DNA from 2 places in the Olleya sp. ITB9 genome. Region 2 is predicted to be linked to the other one. Evidence: riboswitches for the same ligand, from Rfam matches in the RefSeq annotation. Region 2 holds a riboswitch; the other holds the start of a gene.
The links. A riboswitch is a leader RNA that binds a small molecule or an ion and turns the genes downstream of it on or off. The one in region 2 is predicted to bind S-adenosylmethionine.

Region 1: it holds a riboswitch for S-adenosylmethionine, as region 2 does, so the genes downstream of both, ITB9_RS02510 (Na+/H+ antiporter NhaC family protein) here and ITB9_RS08925 (O-acetylhomoserine aminocarboxypropyltransferase/cysteine synthase family protein) in region 2, are expected to answer to the same signal.

The regions. Positions count from the first base shown of each region.
Region 1 is NZ_BCBW01000011.1:13,903-18,344, forward strand. Features, by position in the region: gene ITB9_RS02505 (alkene reductase) at 1-616, shown strand, start outside; gene ITB9_RS02510 (Na+/H+ antiporter NhaC family protein) at 702-2,015, opposite strand; SAM-I-IV-variant riboswitch at 2,065-2,161, opposite strand; gene ITB9_RS02515 (DUF6515 family protein) at 2,656-3,243, shown strand; gene ITB9_RS02520 (hypothetical protein) at 3,315-4,025, opposite strand; gene ITB9_RS02525 (helix-turn-helix domain-containing protein) at 4,167-4,442, opposite strand, start outside.
Region 2 is NZ_BCBW01000032.1:61,179-65,620, forward strand. Features, by position in the region: gene ITB9_RS08920 (alpha/beta fold hydrolase) at 1-786, opposite strand, end outside; gene ITB9_RS08925 (O-acetylhomoserine aminocarboxypropyltransferase/cysteine synthase family protein) at 879-2,171, opposite strand; SAM riboswitch class I at 2,292-2,413, opposite strand; gene ITB9_RS08930 (phosphoenolpyruvate carboxylase) at 2,640-4,442, opposite strand, start outside.

The DNA.
Region 1 (4,442 bases), on a different contig from region 2:
TCAAAAAGCAGCAGCAAATGCGGTAGAAGCTGGTTTTGATGGTGTAGAAATACACTCGTCTAACGGATATTTATTTCAGCAATTTTTTAATGCTTGTTCTAATGAGCGAACCGATGAATATGGAGGTTCGATTGAAAATAGAGCACGTTTCTTTTTCGAAGTTTTAGATGCTATGAAGGAAGTGATTCTGCAGGAAAAAATAGGAGCACGTTTTAATCCGTCGTTACATGGTATGTCTGGAATTACAGTAGATGAAGAAACTATTCCTACGTTTGAATACATTATTAAAAAGTTAAACGATTACAATTTAGCCTATATTCATTTATCTGAACCTTTTACAGATGTCTCTGAAGTACCTTTTGCTGTCACAGAAATTGCAAAACATTTTAGACCATTATACAACGGAACATTAATGATTAATACCGATTTTGATCAAGACAAAGGAAACCAAGTTTTAGAAGCTGGTAATGCCGATTTAGTTGCTTACGGAAAACCATTTATTTCTAATCCAGATTTAGTAGAGCGTTTTGAAAAAAATATTGAATTAGCAGATTGGGATAAAGACACATTTTACACCACAGGAACTGAAGGTTACACAGATTATCCAAAGGCTTAAAGCCAATAAATAACAAGTAAAAAAAGCATCTTAAAATTAATTTTTAGATGCTTTTTTTAAATTTATATAAGATTTTGATTTACAATTATTTATGCTTAATTTTTAGAAGTAAAGGTTTAAATGATATAAATAATATTGTATAAATAAATAATAGTAATAAATACCAAGTATTAGATACTAAATCTAAGTAATCTAACTTACCATTAGAGAAGCTTAAAATCATTAAAACTTGTGCTCCATAAGGTAAAATACCTTGTACAATACAAGCAAAAATATCTAAAATTGAAGCTGTTTTTTTATTGTCTAAGCCATACTCATCGTTAATCGTTTTAGCAATTGGACCAGCAATAATTATTGATACTGTATTATTGGCAATTGCCATGTTTATAGTACCAACCAGAGAAGCAATTCCTAATTGTGCAGAGGTTTTGTTTTTTATAAGCTTTTTAATATGTTTTAATATGTAGTCTATTCCTCCGTTTTTAGAGACCAAAGCAGCTAAACCACCAGTTAATAGCGATAGTAAAAATATTTCGGTCATGCTTGTAAAACCAGTGTAAGCTAGTTTTGTAGATTCAATAAGTGTGAAATCGCCATAAATAATTCCTAAAAGTCCACCAGCAATAACACCTAAAAGTAAAGTTACAAAGACATTCACACCAATTATAGATAATATTATTACCAATAAATAAGGTAATATTTTAACAATAGAATAGGTGTAGACCGTAGCGTCTTCAACATTAGTTTCTAATTCTAAACCTTGAATAATTAGTATAGCAATAGTAAATAAAGCTGCTGGTAACGCTATTTTAATGTTCTGCTTAAATTTATCGCTCATTTTACAGCCTAGCGATTGGGTTGCTGCAATGGTAGTGTCTGATATCACAGATAAGTTATCACCAAACATACTTCCGCCTAAAAGTGCGCCACAAAGTATTGCTAAATCTACACTGCTTTTGTCTGCAAAACCAATAACAATAGGTGCTAAAGCTACAATTGCGCCAACCGAAGTTCCTGTAGAAACCGATAAAAATGCAGCAATTACAAACACACCAAAGTAAATGTATTGTATGGCAATAAAGTCTAACCCTAAATTCACAATAGCGTCAACACTTCCTGTAGCTTTTGTTATGGTAGCAAAAGCACCTGCTAATAAATAGATTAAACACATGGTTAAAATCTTATCATCTCCACAACCTTTTAAAAGCGTTTCAATTTTAGAATTAATTGATTGTCTAAACATTAAAAATGCGACTATAATACCTACTATAACTGCAATTGGAGCAGGAAGTGCATAAAAGTCGTTTTGATAAATTCCAACACCTAAAAACGTAAAAACAAATACGAATAGCGGAATTAAAGCTGTGAATTTTGGAGTAATTTGTTGTGGACTTGCCATTTTTCTTTTTCATTTTAAAAAGGAAATAGCAATCAAAAAATAAGAAAGATGAGTTAACATTTGTTCCAATTAATTGGCTTATCTATTTAGCACCTTGCTCGTTATTGCAGGTTGCTATCTCCTTTTAGAGATTCTTGATAATTATTTTTAAGTCTACAAAAGTAGGGCAGAAAGCAATACGTAATTCTTAAAAAGTGTTAATTTTTAAAAAAGTCAAAATTCTCGTCGATAGATTTCCCGATTTCGTATAGTCAAAACCCTCAAACGTCTATCACTTTATAATAAGATAGCATATAGTTTCACCTTTGAAGTGTAAAATTAAAACACCTTAAAATATGAAATTATATTTAATCTTAGTTAGTTTATTTTTAGTGCAACTATCTCTTTATCAATAAAAATCAACTAAGTAAACCTAAGTTTTTAGAGTATATTAATACTAATTCTTTGCATTAATTTTCAGGAATTTTACCTTATAAAACAATCTCATCTATAAAAAATAATCGGATTGATAGATATAATATAGCTAGCTGTCAACTTTCATTTTTTAACAGAAATAATTCAGATACTTTTAAACTATTAATACTAATAAACGTCTTAGTATTAATAGCAAAATAAAGTTGAACTATTAAATTTTTAAATTATGAAAACACTTATAAAAGCATACATATTACCAACAGTATTGTTGGTAGCATTTGCAGCACAAACAGAAGCACAAACTAGAAGAAGTACTAGTAATAACAAAGTTACAACAACTACAACTAAACGTACAGTTGCTAAGCGTGTACCAAGTACAAAAGTGACTTATAAAACACCAAAACGTAAAGTAGTTTCGGTTAGAAATGTACAAAATAAAACAGTTGTAACGCATAGAGGACAAAACTATTACTATGCTAATAATAAGTATTACACACAATCTAGAGGTCGTTACATTGTAATAGCTCCAAAGGTTGGTTTTAGGATTAAAACTTTACCTGTAAACTATAAAAGAGTTCGTTATAATAACCATAATTATTACAATGCTCATGGTATATTTTATATTCAAATAAATAACCAATATGAAGTAGTAGATCCAGAAGTTGGTACTATTGTTTATGAGTTACCAGATGATTATGAAAAAGTTGTTATAAACGACGAAACGTATTATGAATACGCTAATATATTATACGAAAAAGTACAAATAGATGGTACCAGAGCTTATGAAGTTGTAGGTATTATAGAAATGAATTAGTTACGCTTGATTTTGGTTGATTGATTAGTAACATGAAAAAAGGGTAATGTAAAAGTTATCCTTTTTTCTATTTAAAAATATTGCTTTTTAATGTTTTTAGGATCTACAGGTTTAGTTTCAGAAATAAATTTCATGAACAAATAAATAGCCATAAAATGGCAAATAATAATCATTACCGTAAAAGTTTGGTTGTAAAAAAGGTATTCATTTATTGGAGATAATCCAATTTGAAACAACGAGAATAGTCCTGATGTAAGTAAAATAGTTCCGTTTTTATAATTATTATTAAGATACACAATTGCAAAAGTGACTGTGTAAATTAAAACACAAATAGCACAAATAAACATGTAAATTTGACTATTGTTGGGGATTTTATCTAATAAAAGTTCTATAACAGAATAGCTTATGTAAGCTACTAAAAAACCACCAATTACAGATGATATTGACAACAAAGACTTTAATTTACTTTGTATTAAATATTTTTTTAATGAAAATGTATATAAGATTAAATATAATGAAGTTAACAAAGATATTTCTCCAAAATAATCATGAAAAGAATAAAATGTTAAAAAATTAATACAAAATAAAGCTGCTAGAGCTAATAAAAATAATGGATCCGTATTTTTTTTAACAACACTAATATATTTTAAAAATATTGTAACAATAACTACTGGGCAAATGTAAAGCAATTGACTTTTTTCCATTATTACGCTCATACCAACTGCAATTGATAAAGCAATAACGAACAGAATATCAAAAAAATGTAGTTTAATTTTTAGCATTAGTATAAGAAGGGAATATACTACATAAGATAAATATTTACTTAGTAGAAAAATTTGTTTTTGTCAATTTACAATTAATCTTTGATATGTTTAATACACTTTTAATCAATTGTTTTTTTTAAACTAAGCTGATAAACTTAATTATCTTTGTTCAGAAACAGCATAAACACCCCAATCTGCAATAGATTGAACTACAGGAATTAAAGTTTTACCAAAATCGGTTAACGAATATTCTACCTTTAAAGGTGGTTTAGAAGTATATACTTTTCTTTTTACAATACCATCTTCTTCTAAAGTTTTTAATTGTAAACTCAATGTACGCTCTGTAACTGTTGGCATTTCTTTTCTTAATTCATTATATCGAAGTGTTGTATCAATTAAATGAAAAATAATTACCGTTTTCCATTTTCCTCCAAT
Region 2 (4,442 bases):
ATGTATGTGACCTTTAATAGCTGAAGCTACTTCTTTAAAGGATAATCGACCTCTAGTTATATCAATAGTTTTAAGGATTTGATTCATTAATTTATAAGCTGGTAGATGAAAACGCTTGTCTAAATTTTGACCATGATAATTCAGCCAACTTTCGACTTTAAAAACCGAATTTTCTGTTTGATCACGATCAAATTTTTTAGTTAAAGACTCTGGTGTACGATACAATGTCATAGCATGCATCCTAGCATCTTCAAGAGGTTTAATGGAGTTATTTAAAATAGCCTCTTGAATGTGACAATTAGCTATTAACCAGTCGGTAACTTTCCAGTCTGTAGCTATTGGTATTAAATGCTTTGCTAAATTAGGTTGTAAAATAGCCAACTCCCAAGCTATTCCTCCTCCAACAGAACCACCAATAATTGAAAACAACTCAGTTATCTCTAATTGCTTTAAGCCTTCAGCAAATAATTGTGCAATATTACGAGCAGTAAATCCTTTGTAATCGTGTATTAAATGTTCTTGTTTATTATCAAACCCATTACCTGGAATATTAAATGCCAAAATAGTATAGTGAGAAGTATCAATACATTTGTTTTCGCCTATTAAATCGTTCCACCAACCGTTTTCTCCAACTACATTAGAATTACCTGTTAACGCATGATTAACCAAGACAATTGGAGCCGAATGTAAAGGTTGGCCGAATAATTGGTAAGACAAATTAATATCAAAAGTCTGTCCATTATTATTTACAAACCCAGGAATACTTATGTATTTTAAGTTTTTCATTGTGAGATATTTGAAATAAGTTTCACCCTTTAAAATGGCAAATAAAAAGCGTGAAACTATTTCGGTATTAAATAACTAAAATTATAGGGTAATTAGGCTAAAACAGATTTTTTGACTTTAGTAAAAGCTGCTTTTAAATCGGCTTTTAAATCGTCTATATTTTCTATTCCAACAGATAATCTAATTAAGTCTTTGGTAACACCTGTTGCTTCTTGAGCTGCATTATCTAATTGCTGGTGTGTTGTGCTTGCAGGATGTATAATTAAAGATTTAGTATCTCCAATATTAGCTAACAAAGAGAATAACTTGGTTGTATCAGCTATTTTTTTAGCCGATTCAAAACCACCTTCTACTCCAAATGTGACCACTCCACTTTGTCCTTTTGGTAAATACTTTTTTGCTAAAGCATTATATTTACTAGTTTGTAATCCTGGATAATTTACCCAAGTCACTTCTGGTTGTTCTTGTAACCACTTGGCTAATATTAAAGCATTTTGTGAATGCTTTAGAATACGTAATTCTAATGTTTCTAATCCTTGAATAATTTGAAAAGCATTAAAGGGACTTAATGCTCCACCATAATCACGCAGACCTTCTATTCTTATTTTTGCAATAAAAGCTGCTGGGCCAATAGCTTCGCTATACACTAAACCATGATAACCTGCAGAAGGCTCTGTAAATTCTGGAAATTTACCGTTAGTCCAGTCAAAAGTTCCTGCATCAACAATAATACCTCCTAAAGATGTTCCGTTACCTGTAATATACTTTGTAAGCGAATGGATAACTATATTTGCACCATATTTAATTGGATTTAATAAATAAGGTGTTGCTACTGTATTATCAACGATTAATGGTACTTTGTGTGCTTTTGCATGTTGTGCTATTGCTTCTATATCTAATACATCTAACTTAGGATTACCTAAAGACTCGACAAAAACAGCTCTAGTGTTTTCTTGAGCAGCTTTACTAAAATTTTCAGGGTCTGAAGGATCTACAAAAGTAGTAGTAATACCATGCCTTGGTAAAGTTACACTTAACAAATTATAAGTACCACCATACAAACTACTGGATGCTACAATGTGATCTCCTGCTTTTAATAACGTTAATAAAGTTGTTGAAATTGCTGCAGTACCAGAGGCTGTTGCGACTGCTGCAATACCACCTTCTAAAGCTGCAATACGCTGCTCTAAAACATCATTAGTTGGATTATTTAATCTTGTGTAAATAAATCCAGGAACAGATAAATTAAATCGTCCTGCTGCATCGTCTGAATTATCAAACACATAAGATGATGTCTGGTAAATAGGCACTGCTCTTGTACCTCCTGTTTGTGTGGTGTCGTGTCCTGCGTGTAATGCTTGTGTAGCAAATTTTTGTGTACTCATTTTTCTAATTTTTTCGAGTTAAACTAAATTAATTCAAAAGTCAAATAAGCTTCATTGGAAGCGTACCTAATAGAAAAATGTTAAAAAGAAATTACTAATTACAAATGAGTAATTAGATTTTAGTTATCTATCCAATAGTTGATTAATGAATCATCTATTAAGTAGAATGTAGCACCTTCTTAGTAAGTCTAAGGGTTGCTAAGGTTTCAACGAGTCTATCTCTCCACCTTTCTTGATAACATTTCAGTAAGTGTTTGAACTTTGTGAATACAAATATTGCAAAATTTATTTTTTACAACCAAACAAAACGGAATAATATTCTAAAAAATTAACTTATTTTTATATTTTAAGAAAACAATTCTATTAAATTGAATTTTTAAAGAAAAATAATCTTAAAACAAGTATAGCAAGCTTGAATACATCAAACTTGCTATACACCCTTAGTAAAATAATAATTTCACCTAAAATTTAAGCCGAATTACGACTCGCATTTATATTTCCAAATAACGATCTTGTTACTAGTTTTTCATATACAGCAATTAAGTCTGCATCCTTTTCTTCTGCTTTTTCTAATTCTTGAATTTGTTTTAAAGCAAATTGTTGAATAGTCAATAATGGAAGCACAATGGACTCTCTAACTTTAATTGATGCTTTACCTGATGGCTCTTCCTCCATCAGTTCAGTATAGCCTGTAAGTTTTAAAATCAATCGTTTTGTTGTTAAATATTCTGTATGTATAACGTTCCAAAACTCTCCATACTCAGGATCTTCACTCATATATTTAGTCAAATCAAAAAACGATTTTGATAATGACATCATACTATTTTCTATTAAAGTTCTGAAAAAACTAGACGTTTTAAATAAACGTTGTGCTTTTTCAAACTCGCCTGCATCTTCATAATGTTTTAAAGCTGTACCAACACCAAAAAAACCAGGAACATTCTGTTTTAATTGACTCCAAGATCCTACAAAAGGAATAGCTCTTAAATCGTCAAACACTAAACCTTCAGACTTACCACGTTTAGATGGTCTACTCCCAATATTAGTCTTTGCGTAGTACTTAAGCGTACTCATATGCTCTAAATACGAAATAAATTTAGGATGATTTTTAAAGTCTACATACGTTTGGTAACTCAGTTTTGCTAAGTTATCCATAACGACTCTGTTTTCTGGAATCATACTTAAATCTGCATCACTTAAACTATTATAAATACCAGAACTTATTAATTGCTCTAAGTTATATTGTGAGGAATCTAATGTTCCAAAATTAGAGCTAATCGTCTGACCTTGAATAGTTAACTGCACTTCTTTATCCTCTATGGTTGGACCTAGTGAAGCGTAAAAATTATGCGTTTTACCTCCTCCTCTTGCTGGTGGTCCACCACGACCATCAAAAAATATTACGGTTACATCATATTTTCTAGAAATTGCTGTTAAGCGTTCTTTAGCTTTATATATAGCCCAATTTGCCATTAAGTAACCACCATCTTTAGTACCATCACTAAAACCTAACATGATAGTTTGCTTATTTCCTCTGGCTTTTAAATGCTTTGCGTAAGCAGGATTAGTATATAACTCTTCCATAACAAGATGTGCATTCTCTAGATCTGTTATAGTTTCAAATAATGGTCCAACGTCTATTGTTAATTCGTCATGAAAAGCAACAAGTTTTAACATTGCAAATAACTGCATGACATTTAATGTCGTTTGATTATTACTTATTATGTATCGGTTGGCTGCTTGTTCTCCATTAGTTTCTTGAATAGTTTTAATAGCTTTAATGGTATTTAAAGCTTTTAATGTGTTTTCATCTTTAATTAAAGACAAATCAACTTTTCCTTTAACTTCAGATAAGATTTTCACTTGTTCTGTTTCTGATAAATCATGGTAATTATTAGGGATATCCTTACTACCATTAGCTATCATAACATCAACCATATCTGTAAATACTTTATGATGTGCACGACTATCTTGACGAATGTCTAAACTTGAAAAATGAAACCCAAATAAATGTAATTTATTAAGTAGACTAGTAATCTCAGTAACATATAAAGATTGATGTTGATCAATTACAACCTCTCTAATATCTTTTAATTCTGAAACAAAAGCTTCTAAAGTTAAACTAGACTCTTCATGAAGTACTTTTTTGTATAACTCTGTTTCTATTTTAGAAATTCGGCTTTCAATACCTTGAAAAGTTAACTTTCGTTTTAACTTACGTATATCTTTATAATAGTTTTTAATAATGGTTTCGTGTAACCTTTTAGCAAC